3 regions of the Agarivorans albus genome follow, and region 2 is predicted to be linked to each of the others. Evidence: predicted binding sites of a transcription regulator. Region 2 holds the regulator's gene; each other region holds the start of a gene.
The links. Region 2 encodes sigma-54, which starts transcription at its own class of promoters, with help from an activator protein. Its sites were predicted from a motif close to GTTGGCACGNNNNTNGNNT; they were not measured.

Region 1 (4,569 bases), 1.5 Mb from region 2:
GTAGACACAAGGGATTTAAAATCCCTCGTCTGAAAGGACGTGCCGGTTCAAGTCCGGCCCCGGGCACCAATTAAAAAAGCCAGTAGCTAACGCTACTGGCTTTTTTGTTTGAACAAAACTAATGCACTTAATTGATCAGCCATACTGCTAGAAAAATTGGCGGCATGTGAATTCACATGCCGCATTGCCTTGCTCTATTCATAGAGTTACTTAGCTTAGCTTACAGTTGATACTTATTAACTATCTGCTGCAACTTATCTACTTCTTGTCCAATGCTAACACTGGCTTGGCTCGCTTCATCTGCAAGAAGCAGCGCGGCATTGGCACCATCAGATATTTGCACGATATTGAGTTCCACTTCGTCCATTACTTTACTTTGCTCTTCAATCGCGCTGGCGATGTTAGTGTTCAAATCAACAACTTCGTCTACACGTTGAGTAATATTGGTAAAAGAGCCACCGGCTTCTTCGGCTTGTTCAACACCGCTAAGTGCGCGGCTGCTAGCATTTGCCATGGCATTAACTGAACTCGACGATCCAGATTGTAAACCTTCAATCATTTTCTGAATTTCATCAGTTGAGGTTTGGGTCCTGTTGGCAAGGGTTCTCACTTCATCAGCAACCACCGCAAAGCCACGACCTTGTTCTCCAGCTCGAGCTGCTTCAATAGCTGCGTTTAATGCTAAAAGATTGGTTTGTTCTGCGATGTTTCTAATGACATCGATAACTCCACCTATTGCGCTTGTTTGCTCTTGCAGCTGGTTGAGTGAAGTAGAGGTGGTAAGTACTTCTTCATTTATTAAACCAATCGTCGAAATGGTTTCGCTGACAATTGTTTGGCCGTTAACAACTGCTTGTTGGGAGGCTAGGGTAGAGTCTGCGGCTTTATTCGCATCTTCAGCCATGTTGTTAACAGTGGCATTCATTTCTGCAACAGCAGTGGCTACTTGCTGTGTTTCTAGTTGCTGCTGATTAATCGCATCCCTCACTTCTTGCGATTTTCCATCAATTTGTTGGGTAGCAATTAACATTTCTTCGGAGCCGCTTTTAACTTGTTCTAACAACGATCGTAAGGCTTCTAAGGTGGTTTTATAGTCATGGGCAATGTCAGCAAGTTCGTCAGAACCATATACCGTTAAATCTTGGCTTAGATCGCCTTGATTAACCCTACCTGCTACATAGCGAATTTGTTTTACGGTGCGTCTAATGGATAGATAAGCACCAACCATGAAATAGCAACATGCTAGTAGCACCCCGAGTAGGGCAAACAGCATAACGGCTCGTTTTTGTTCTGCACTGGCTTTACGCTTACCTAACTCTTCGCCAAAGTAGCTAAGCGAAGCAGCGGTAAAATCTTCGATTTGATTTAAGCTGTCATTAGCAAGCTGAAAAACAGTATTGGTATTGGTTTTAACTTGTTGGTCTTTGAGAATTTCATCGCGAATCAAATTAACGATTCGTTTTATGCTTTCGGTAGTTTGCTGGGCTTGTTTACCCAGTTTAGTTTCAAACTGTTTATCGTAAGATACCAGTTGCGCCAAGGCTTTATCCATATCGTTAAGCACTTCGATGGCATTATCGGTTCTAAACTGAAGATCAGCATTACCTTCAGCGTCGAGAATACCAAAGTCAGCAATGTCGCCTCCTTTATCTCTTAGCCTAGCAATGTTGCTTTGTAATATAGGTAAACGGGCAGTAGCTATGTCTATTAGGTAATAACTGCTGACTTCCGGATCTCTAGTTAATCCACTATTCGCGGCTACGCTATAGGTGATGGCTCTAATTTGTCTAAGAAAGGCTTCATGCTCAATGAGCAGCTTACCTAAAGAGCTTTTACTTTCTGCTAGGGCCTGCCAGCTCTGTTGGGCTTGCTCCATCGACGTTTTATTATCGCCAGAAAGTTGTGAGCTTAGTTGTTGCAGGGTGCTGTTTAAATCTTGCTGAATAGCGCTGAGTTCATCTTTGTCGTAATCTGCACCCATCGTTCTTAGCGTGTTTAGATGCTGGTGCCTCACTACCGAGTTGGAGATACCGGGCAGTTGGTTAACAATCTCATATCCTGCTAACTCATTCTCGGTAAATGATATTTCTTTATTCATGGTGAGGATTATTGACCCAAAACCATAAACGATTGGCATTAAAAACAAGCAAGTCCACATTATGAACTTGTATTTAAAACCTACTCTGTCACTTAAATAAACGGCAGGGGAAAAAATACTACTCATGCATAACTCCTTTTTGCTGAGTGCCAATCAAGAACGCTTAATTCATCACGCTAATGTAATTAGTTATTCGAGTATAAATATAAAAAATCAAATAGGTATAGCTAAAAGCAATAAGTGATTTACTTAAGGCTAGCTAGTTTCACTTGTTAACTTAAGTTGTTGATGAATATAAGCCTTTGAAGCATCGCGGTAGATTGCTCGTTGCTTATCTTTATATTGTAGCCACAATATTGTTTTCTTCTCACACAGCGTAACACGCCCTTGTTTTATTAAATTTTGGTGCAAAAATCACATGTTTGCACCGTTATGGTGCCTTTGGGTGGCTATTACTGGGGCTTCATTTAGTGATTTATACCTAGATAGAGGGATGCGTTAGCGTTGGCATATCCATTGCTACCTAATACTTGCGACATGAGAGATGTATGGCTCTGCCTCATCAAGAGCCGCTTAAAATTTGCAATAGACATCTAGGGTTCCGGCTGCAACGCAGTGTCTGGACCGAGAGTTGTCAACCTCATAGAGGTTACACGGAGGGATAAAAGCCCGGGAGATGACAATAAATACGTCTCTCATGTTTTTATTTTAAAGTGCATAACCACATTGAGGTGACCATGATAAATCTAATTAAATCTCCACTCCGTACCCTGGCAGTAGCAGCCACCATCGTTAGCGCAAGTGCGCTTAGTGTTGTATCTGCCCAAGCCGCCGATAAACCTACTTATAAACTCGCTTGGACTATCTATGTTGGTTGGATGCCGTGGGACTATGGTGCAGCCTCAGGCATTGTTGATAAGTGGGCCGACAAATACGATATCAATATCGAAGTAGTGCAGGTGAACGACTACATCGAGTCAATTAACCAATACACCGCCGGTGGCTTTGATGCCACAGTAATGACCAACATGGACGCACTAACTATTCCTGCAGCCAGTGGCGTGGATTCAACAGCGCTAATTGTTGGCGACTTCTCAAATGGTAACGATGGTGTAGTACTTAAAGGTGATAAAAGCCTTGCTGACATAAAAGGCGAAAAAGTTAACTTAGTAGAGTTAAGTGTTTCGCATTATTTGTTAGCTCGCGCCTTAGAGTCAGTAGACTTAAAAGAGCGTGATATCAAAGTTGAAAACACCTCCGACGCCGATTTAGTAGCTGCATTCACTACCAAAGATGTAACAGCTGTTACCACTTGGAACCCGCTACTAAGCGAAATTGTGGCAATGCCAGATACCAACATGGTGTTCGATTCATCTAAGATCCCTGGTGAAATCATCGACTTGCTAGTAGTGAACACCGATACGCTTAAGCAAGATCCTAAGCTAGGTAAAGCTCTAACCGGCGCATGGTACGAGATTATGGCCACTATGTCGGGTGATGATGAAGCAGCAATGAAAGCTCGTGCATTTATGGCTGAAGCATCAGGTACCGATTTAGCCGGTTATGATGCGCAATTAGCCTCTACTAAAATGTTCTACCAGCCTCAAGAAGCTGTTGATTTTACCAATAGCGCAACCCTAAAAAGCACCATGGCTAAAGTAGCCGAGTTTTCGCACCATCACGGTTTGTTAGGTGAAGGCGCACCAGATGCTAGCTTTATCGGTATCGAAACTCCATCAGGTGTTTATGGCGATTCAAGTAACGTAAAACTTCGCTTTACAGCCGAGTACATGGATATGGCTGCCGAAGGCAAACTATAAGGCTCTGCCTATGACTCGCATAATTAATAAAAAACCTAGCCGCTTCGTGCGGCTGATGTTGGGCCTACTACCGTTTTTGCTGCTAATTGCTTTATACATGGCCGCATCACAGGCGCGTTTAGCAGACAATCCAAACGATAAGTTATTGCCTGCTATGTCGAGCTTTGTGGAAGCAATTAACCGCATGGCGTTTGAGCCTAGCAAACGCAGCGGTGAGTACTTAATGCTGGCAGATACGCTTGCTAGCTTAACTCGCTTGGCACTTGGGGTGGGGATCAGCGCCTTAGTGGCCTTAATGGTGGGTGTTGCTAATGGCATGGTGCCATTCGTACGTGCACCTTTATCGCCATTGGTTACTGCCATCTCGCTCATTCCACCCATGGCAATTTTGCCTATTCTGTTCATTGTGTTTGGCTTGGGAGAGTTATCTAAAGTGATGCTGATCATCATTGGGATCTGCCCAATTATGATTAGAGACCTGCAGCTGCGCACCGATGCGTTACCTAATGAGCAGATCTTAAAAGCGCAAACCTTAGGTGCTTCAAGTTGGCAAACCATTATTGCAGTAGTTATTCCGCAAATTCTGCCAAAGCTAATCGAAGCGGTTCGTTTAACCTTGGGCAGTGCTTGGCTATTTTTGATTGCTGCTGA
Region 2 (4,569 bases):
CCAGATCCAAGCCAACCTGTATGGCAAATTGTGGCCGATCACGCTACAGTACAGCAGCAGCAAAACGTCATTTTAAATGACAATGTAGTAATTAAAAATTTAAGCCGTGGCGAGTATGTTCGCGACTTAATAACCGAAAAATTGGAGATCGACCTGCAAACAGAAACCATGAGCAGCGATCAACCTGTTACCGTTTATGGCCCTTCATACGAACTGTATGGCGTTGGCATGGACGGTGATTTAGCCAACGAAATAGTGACTTTATTAGATGATATCGAAGCGGTTTACCACAACCCACAAGAGTAAGTTAGCACTTGCGGCTAGCTTGTTTATGCTTTCTTGGGGTTCACAAGCACTAGAAGACGACTTCAACAAACAAATTATTGTTGATGCTGACCGCCAGCAGGTCAATATCAAAGAAAACCGAGTCACCTTTTACAATAATGTTGTGGTGACTCAAGGCTCGATTAAAATGCACGCCGAAGAACTCAGTGTTATTGGTAGCGAAGAAAAAGGCAGCGAAGTAATGATCGCTAAAGGCGAACCCGCAACGTTTTATCAATTACTTGATAGTGGCAAGCCAATTGAAGCTGAAGCGAACGAAGTGCGTTACGACCTAAAAACCCAAACGCTAACACTCACCACCAATGCTCAACTCAAACAAGAAGAGAGCTTGGTAAAAGGTAAAATGATCAAATACAGCATCAACAAACAAGAAATGGTGGCACAAGGCGACGAAAATAGCCGTGTAACTACTATTTTCCTGCCTCAGCAGCTTGACGAACTAACGCCCAAGGAAGACCAGCAATAATGAGTACGCTAATTGCTGAAAACCTAGCTAAAGCCTACAAGGGCCGTAAGGTAGTTAAAAACGTTAGTCTAAATGTAGAAACCGGTAAAATTGTTGGCTTGTTAGGTCCAAACGGCGCTGGCAAAACAACCACTTTTTACATGGTGGTGGGCTTGGTGCCTCGTGACCAAGGCCGAATCCTCATCGATGATGACGATATTTCTAGTACAGCGATGCATACCCGCGCACGCAAAGGCATTGGCTACCTTCCGCAAGAAGCGTCCATCTTTCGCCGCTTATCTGTGGAGAAGAACATACTCGCCGTATTAGAGACCCGAAAAGACCTCGATAAAGAGCAACAAATTGGTGCATTAGACGACCTTCTTGAAGAGTTTCACATTGGCCATATTCGCAAAAATCTAGGCATGAGCTTATCGGGTGGTGAGCGTCGAAGGGTTGAGATTGCCCGAGCGCTAGCCGCCGCACCTAAGTTTATTTTGCTTGACGAACCCTTCGCAGGGGTAGATCCTATTTCTGTTATCGATATTAAAAAGATCATTGAACACCTACGTGATCGCGGTCTAGGTGTACTAATTACCGACCACAATGTTCGAGAAACTCTCGATGTTTGTGAGCATGCCTATATCGTTAGCCAAGGCGAATTGATAGCCTCAGGAAAGCCAGAAGAAATTCTCGAAAACGAACATGTGAAACGAGTTTATCTCGGAGAACAATTCAAGCTATAGTTAAAGTGCAAGTTTAAAAAAAGACAATAAGAAGAAGGAACAGCGGTAGTTAATGAAAGCATCTTTGCAGTTGCGTCTTGGTCAGCAGTTAACCATGACCCCCCAGTTACAACAGGCCATTCGCTTACTCCAGCTTTCAACACTGGATTTACAGCAAGAGATTCAAGAGGCTCTGGAAAGTAACCCTCTGCTTGAGGCGGATGAGTCTCACGCCAGTGATAGTGACGCAACCGACGCTAAATCTGCCAATGAGAAGTCTACCGAGGCCGAATCCACTGCGGACATAGACAACAGTCAAATTGAAGCAGGCGATGCCATTAATCAAGAAACTGTTTCTGACGACCTCCCTGTTGACTCTACTTGGGACGATATCTACAGCGCCAGTTCTGCCCCAGCCAGCTCATCTGGCAGCGCCGTGAGCGATGACAACGATATGTTGTTTCAGGGCGAAACTGTCGACTCTTTACAAGACCACTTATTGTGGCAAATGCAACTCACTCCATTTAGTGAAGTAGACCAAGCTATTGCTTTAGCCATTATTGATGCAGTAGATGAATCGGGCTACCTCACCCAAGACTGTGAGCAGCTACTAGAAGGCTTACGTTCAAGCGATAACAATGACTTAGATGTAGAGCTAGATGAAGTAGAAGCAGTACTTAAACGCATCCAACATTTCGATCCAGTTGGTATAGCAGCGCGCTCGCTGCAAGAGTGTTTACTAATCCAATTAAGCCGTTTTGCCGAAGACACCCCTTGGCTAAATGAAGCCAAAGATGTAGTTTCAAATCACATTGATGTATTAGCTAATCGCGATTTTCGTCTATTAGCCCGCAAAACCAAACTTAAAGAAGACCAGTTACGCGAAGTCATGCGTTTGATTCATACGCTTGAACCTCGACCAGGTAACGCGGTAGAGCCTAACCAAGCCCAGTATGTTATCCCGGATGTATCGGTTGTAAAACGCCAAGGCCGCTGGGTTGTAGAGCTCAACCCAGATGCAATGCCTAAGTTGCGTGTTAACTCCCACTATGCATCTTTAAGTAAAACCTCTACCAACGCTAACGATACCCAGTTTATTCGTAGCCACTTACAAGAAGCCAAGTGGTTTATTAAAAGTATCGAGAGCCGAAATGAAACCCTATTAAAAGTATCCAACTGCATTGTTCATCATCAACAGGCGTTTTTTGAATATGGCGAAGAAGCCATGAAGCCAATGGTACTGAACGATGTGGCAGAAGCTGTAGAAATGCACGAATCCACCATTTCCCGGGTAACCACCCAAAAATTCATGCATACACCTCGCGGCATCTTCGAGCTTAAGTATTTCTTTTCTAGCCATGTGGCTACCGATGGTGGAGGTGAGTGCTCATCAACCGCTATTCGTGCATTAATCAAGAAACTGGTAGCTGCCGAAAATACCAGTAAACCACTCAGCGACAGCAAAATTGCTGATATTTTGGCAGATCAGGGGATCAAGGTGGCAAGACGTACGATTGCTAAATATCGTGAGTCTTTAGCAATTCCACCTTCTAACCAACGTAAGAGCCTTATCTAAGGCCACTAAAAGGGGAAGATATCTATGCAAATTAACCTTACTGGACACCACGTAGAAATAACTGAATCTTTGAAAGAATATGTCCACACCAAGTTTGCCAAACTCACCCGACGATTCGATCAGATCAATAACGTTCACGTCATCCTCAACGTAGAAAAACTGAACCAAATTGCTGAAGCCACATTACATTTAAACGGCGGCGAAGTATTTGCAACCTCTGAGCATTCTGACATGTATGCCGCCATCGACAGCCTGATTGATAAACTTGATCGCCAAGTCATCAAACATAAAGAAAAACTTAACAAACGTTAGCCACCCCCATGCAACTAAATAAAGTACTTAGCTTGGACTGCACCCAAAGTGCAGTTCAATGCTCTTCAAAAAAACGCGCCCTAGAAATAGTAAGCGAACTGGCTGCCAAGCAGCTTGATACCACTACCCAATGCATTTTTGAAAGCTTGTTAAATCGAGAAAAAATGGGCAGCACAGGTATTGGCCAAGGTATTGCTATTCCTCATGGCCGTATCGACAACCAGCATCAAGCCACAGCGGTTTTCTTGCGTTGCGATCCCCCTATTTCCTTCGATGCTATAGATAACAAGCCGGTAGACTTGGTATTTGCATTACTAGTACCCGAAGATCAATGTAAGCAACATCTTAATACTCTAGCTCAAGTAGCTGAAAAACTTAACGATAAGCAAATATGTAAACAACTTCGTTGTGCACAAAGTGATGACGAATTGTACGACATCATGGTAGCCTAATACTCTAATCAGCCTTAGGGATTATCATGGAACTGATCATCGTTAGTGGGCGCTCGGGTTCAGGTAAAACCGTCGCCTTAAGAGTATTGGAAGATCTCGGCTACTATTGCGTCGACAATTTGCCGGTTGTGCTTTGGCAATCACTTATCGACAACTTAAAAAAAACCTATTCTAAAGTAGCAATTAGCATTGATATTCGAAATCTTCCCGATGAGCTATCACCGGTAGGACAGCTAATACGAGACGCTGGACCAGACATTAATCTGTTAAGCATTTTTTTAGATGCGAAGGATGAAGCGCTGATCCGCCGTTACAGCGAAACACGCAGGGTACACCCGCTTAGCCAAAGCAATTTATCTTTAGCAGAAGCGATTGAATCAGAAACCGAGCTATTAGCCCCCATTTCTAGAAATGCCGATTTGCGTATCGACACTTCCCGTTTATCGGTACACGAGCTAAGCGGCTTAATTCGCTCGCGCGTTACTGGTGACCAACAACAACAGCTAATTTTGGTGTTCGAATCCTTTGGATTTAAAAATGGTGTGCCTAACGATGCCGACTACATGTTTGATGCGCGTTTTTTACCTAACCCACATTGGCAAGAGGAGCTACGTCCTCTAACCGGCTTAGATAAAGCCGTGCAAGAATACTTGGCTGCGCAGCCTTTAGTTACCCAATATATCGAGCAGATTAGCCAGTTATTGCAATCTTGGT
Region 3 (4,569 bases), 2.0 Mb from region 2:
GATCATTAAATATTTGTTGCTTGGCGCCATGCTGGCGATGGCTGCACTAATGCTAATTAAACCTAGTGTTGTAGCCCCCGAGGCCGGAACTGAAGCGCGTAAAATGAAAGATACTCCCTCGGCTAAATGGAGCTTGGCCGTCGCCGGTTTTTACGGCGGTTTTGTACAAGCTGGGGTCGGGTTTATTTTGGTTGCCGCGTTGGCAGGGAGTTTGCGCTACGATTTAGTCAGGGCTAACGCGCTGAAATTAGTATGTACCATTGCTTTTACTAGTGTGGCCTTGGTGGTCTTTATCGCCCGTGACCAAGTGTTATGGCTACCGGGGTTGGTATTGGCCATTGGTTACATTATTGGCGCACATTACGCGGTTAAATTTGCCATAAAAGCTGCCGCTAATACGCTTAAATGGTTTTTGTTTGTGATGACCTTAGTAGGCTGCATAGCCGCATTGTGGTTTTAGATCTTATAGCGGCAAATTAATAGGAAGGTAGTATGCAAAAAGTGTTAATTATCATTGCTATGCTAGCATTGAGTGCTTGCAGTTCTAAGCCTGAAGGTATTGAGCCTGTTCAGAATTTCAATCTAGATAAGTACTTAGGTACTTGGTACGAAATCGCTCGCTTGGATCATTCATTTGAGCGCGGCATGAGTCACGTTACTGCAACTTATACCCTGCGTGATGACGGCAAGGTATCTGTTCTGAATAAAGGCTTTTCCGAGCAAGACCACCAATGGTTTGAAGCAGAAGGTGTGGCGCAGTTTGTTAGTGAGCCTGATGTTGCACACTTGAAAGTGTCATTCTTTAGGCCATTTTACGGCGCTTATGTGGTGTTTGCTTTAGATGAAAAAGACTATCAATATGCTCTAGTGGCAGGGCCAAACCGAGATTATTTGTGGTTGTTAGCCAGAAGCCCCGAGCTATCACACGCCATTCGTACCGATTTAGTACATCAAGCTAAAGAGCTTGGATTTGATACTAGCGAACTGATTTTTGTAGAACACCACGGTGATGTGATAGCGTCAAAAGAGTGAAGAGATTTACAACAGGAGCAACTATGTGGACTGAAGGTAAAGTAATTCAACGTATAGATTGGAACGATGAACTGTTTTCCTTACGCATTAAAGCAGAGATAGATCCTTTTGTTGCAGGGCAGTTTATCAAGTTGTCTGAAATGCGAGATGACAAGCGTATTGCCCGTGCTTACTCGCTGGTTAACCCTCCCAACACAGACTATTTAGAAATACTGGCTATTAAGGTGGAAGATGGGCTGCTGTCACCCAATCTACACTTATTGCAAGTTGGCGATAGCATTGAAGTTTCAACTGCGGCAGCAGGGTTTATGGTACTAGACGAAGTCCCTCTCGCTAAGCACCTTTGGTTAATTGGTACGGGCACCGGAATAGGCCCATTTTTCTCAATGTTAGAAACTCCAGAGCCTTGGGAGCGATTCGAGAAAATTGTGCTGGTTTACGGTGTACGAAAAGCTAAGGACATTGCTTATCAAGAGCTGATTGATAAGTACTTAAATGAGCAAGCGGATAAATTTGTCTTTCAAGCCATGGTAACCAGAGAAGATTGCGTCGGCGCACTCAGGGCCAGGATCCCAGCTGCACTGGAAGCGGATCAACTAGAGGATGCAGTAGGGCTTAGTCTTAATGCGCAAGACTCTCAGGTGATCATGTGTGGTAATCCGCAAATGATCACTGATGCTCAAAGCATACTTGAGAATAAAGGCTTAAAGAAAAACCTTCGACGAAAGCCAGGACAAGTGACGGTAGAACGCTATTGGTAGTGTGTTTTTTTGAGCGTAAATGTTACTCTTTCGTATAGAAGTTTTGTCACTTATTTGATGTATTGATTAGCAATAAGCGTAAAATCTCAGCAATTGTTGTCGGTATTTTTTACAATATGACAATAATAATTTAAATCTATTATTTAAGTTGCTGTATATAAAGAGTTATTTATCTTGGCTTAATTTTTGCTTTAATCTGCTTAGTGATATTAAAGATATACATACTGCTATTTTGGGGGCACTGTGTTTAAACAAATTTTATTAGTAGCAAGTTGCGCGGTTTCGTTGTCTGCTTTCTCTGCCGAGCAAGTTTGGGATTTTGATGACGGCACATTAAACGGTGGCAACCGTAACGGTTATGGCAATACGCTTGACCTAGATGGCCTTAGTGTTCAAGGCTGGTCTGATACTGCGCGTCCTGCGGATTCAACCTTAAGAACAACTAAACTTACGTACAGCAGTAACTGGGGTCTAATGTCGTACAACCGCGATAATGAAAGCGGTACTCCTCAGCACTCAATTGATAGCTATGGCAATGACTTTGACATGGTGCTTCTAAGCTTTGATGAAGCAGTTAACCTAGCTGGCTTTACCTTAGGTTGGGCTAGCGAAGACTATGGCACTAACAGTCAATCAAGCCATGCTGATGTATCAGTATTAGCATATTCTGGCAATGATGCTCCTGCTTTGTACAACAATACCTGGGCTGATTTAGCCGGATTGGGTTGGACCACTGAAGCAGAAGTAAGCAACGCTGACGAATTCGCGTACCAAGCTATTGATTCTAGTGCTGCTTCAAAATATTGGTTGATTGGTGCTTATAATCCAATTTTCGGGAGTTTAGGGTGGTCTAGTGGTAATGATGGCTTTAAGTTGGCGGGTGTATCAACTAACAGCCCTCAAGTACCTGTAACCAGCGTACCAGAGCCAGGCACTGTACTACTGTTTGCTGCTGGCTTATTTGGCATCGCATTACGTAGCAGAAAGCGCCAAGCTTAAACCAATACTTCCTTTTCCTGTTTAATTAAAAATACGAAATACTCTGTATTTCGTATTTTTTTGTCTTTTTTTTACTATCTGTTCATTAGATACTGTTTAAGGCTTAATTGACTAGCCCTTGAAGCAACAAGGAATTAGCTTTGATAATGAACAAATTTTTAGTAGCTCTGTGTTTACTGTGTATAACAAATCTTAGCTTTGCTGATCAGCAGGCTAACGAGTACGAACTCGCTGTTAAAGCCTTTCATAGTGGAGAAGAAAATGAAGCCTTCATCCATTTAAAAAATGCACTAAAAGCTAATCCTGAACACCTTTCCTCAAAGCTAATGCTCGCCAAAGTATACTTTAACGCAAATAACTTAGGTTCTGCTGAGAAACAGTTAGAAGAGGCCTTAGTCTTAGGAGCCGACATTAATTTGGTATTACCACTGCTTGGCAATATCCTACTGTTGCAGGGGAAAACTAACGAACTGCTTGCGTTTGAAGAGCGAATTAATGAGTTCTCTAAGCCGAGTTTGTTTGAGTGGAAGTTATTGCGTGGTCGAATTTACTTAAAGAATGCTCAACCAGAATTAGCGCGCAATGAATTTGAGCAAGCTACTAAGCTTATGCCGAATAAGACAAGTGCGATGAATACCTTAGCAACTTTATATTTAAGACAAAAAGAATACGTACTTGCAGAGCAATGGATAGAGCGTTCATTACAAATAGCCAAAAATAATGAGAGAACATGGTTGTTGAAAGGCGATTTAGCTGCGGGTCAGAACAACTTACCTCTTGCCTTGGAGCATTATCAAACCGCTTATCGACTTGATCCTCAAGACCCAAAGATTTTGCGAAGCTTAGTGATGACTCACCTTAAGCTTAACCAGATTGAGCAAGCTAAAGGCTATTTAAAGATAATCCAAGAACAAACACCCAATGATCCTACAGCGATATTGATCGGCGCTACTTTGTTTGCCGGTGAAGACAATACCGAAATGGCCGAGCGAGCCTTAGCAGATTTATCTCAAAAGGTCTCTGCTGCAGAAACTGAGGAGCTAACAGACGCAAACACTTTGCTATTTATTCAGGGCGCGTCGGAATTTATTTTAGAAAACGATGAAAAAGCCCAGCAGTACTTAAGTCAGTACTTACGTCAAAAGCCCAGTGATCTCGGGGCTACCCGAATGCTGTCTAAGCTTTACCTTCGTAATAACGAGTCCTACAAGCTGCAGTTACTTTTGCAAGATAACTTCGATTACATTATTCGCGACTTAGGCTTGTCGGTTCAGTTAGTATATTTGTACATTGATGCCGGTAGGCTACGTGCGGCTCAACAAGCTTTTGAGCAAATTAGAGCCTACCATAGCGACTCAAATTACATGGTGATTTTGGATGCTGAATTGGCTCGGGCAAGTGGTGAATCCGAGCGGGCCTTTAGTCTGTTGGAAGAGCTTCCTTTTACCGAGGATAATGCGCCGATAAAGTGGTTACAGTTGAAAGGCGAATTAGCTTTAGAACTGAACAAGTTTGACCAAGCTAGCCCTGTAATTGAGAGTTTAATTGCCAGAAACATAAACAATGCCAATGCGCAAAACTTAATTGCTGCTTATTACATTAAGACAAAACAAGCAGAATTGGCACTGCGTTATCTTGATGAAGTGTTAGCAAACAACCCAAATAATGTAGGTGCTAGCTTTAACAAAGCAGTGGTCTGGAGAGCGCAGGGCAGCACTGAAGAAGCACTACAAATCTTAGACACCTTGTTAGCCGTAAACAAACAGCACACGCCAAG

Region 1: the regulator sigma-54 is predicted to act here: its motif matches at 2,602-2,620, upstream of K5620_RS09795 (putative urea ABC transporter substrate-binding protein).
Region 3: the regulator sigma-54 is predicted to act here: its motif matches at 1,967-1,985, upstream of xdp1 (exosortase-dependent surface protein XDP1).

Annotation. Positions count from the first base shown of each region.
Region 1 is NZ_AP023032.1:2,124,360-2,128,928, forward strand. It holds tRNA gene K5620_RS09785 (tRNA-Leu) at 1-69, shown strand, start outside; gene K5620_RS09790 (methyl-accepting chemotaxis protein) at 221-2,224, opposite strand; guanidine-I (ykkC/yxkD leader) riboswitch at 2,681-2,776, shown strand; gene K5620_RS09795 (putative urea ABC transporter substrate-binding protein) at 2,836-3,918, shown strand; gene K5620_RS09800 (ABC transporter permease) at 3,929-4,569, shown strand, end outside.
Region 2 is NZ_AP023032.1:647,957-652,525, reverse strand. It holds gene lptC (LPS export ABC transporter periplasmic protein LptC) at 1-306, shown strand, start outside; gene lptA (lipopolysaccharide transport periplasmic protein LptA) at 332-811, shown strand; gene lptB (LPS export ABC transporter ATP-binding protein) at 811-1,536, shown strand; gene K5620_RS03120 (RNA polymerase factor sigma-54) at 1,589-3,091, shown strand; gene hpf (ribosome hibernation promoting factor) at 3,116-3,403, shown strand; gene ptsN (PTS IIA-like nitrogen regulatory protein PtsN) at 3,412-3,855, shown strand; gene rapZ (RNase adapter RapZ) at 3,882-4,569, shown strand, end outside.
Region 3 is NZ_AP023032.1:3,405,890-3,410,458, reverse strand. It holds gene K5620_RS15435 (sulfite exporter TauE/SafE family protein) at 1-460, shown strand, start outside; gene K5620_RS15430 (lipocalin family protein) at 493-1,032, shown strand; gene K5620_RS15425 (ferredoxin--NADP reductase) at 1,056-1,793, shown strand; gene xdp1 (exosortase-dependent surface protein XDP1) at 2,037-2,792, shown strand; gene K5620_RS15415 (tetratricopeptide repeat protein) at 2,939-4,569, shown strand, end outside.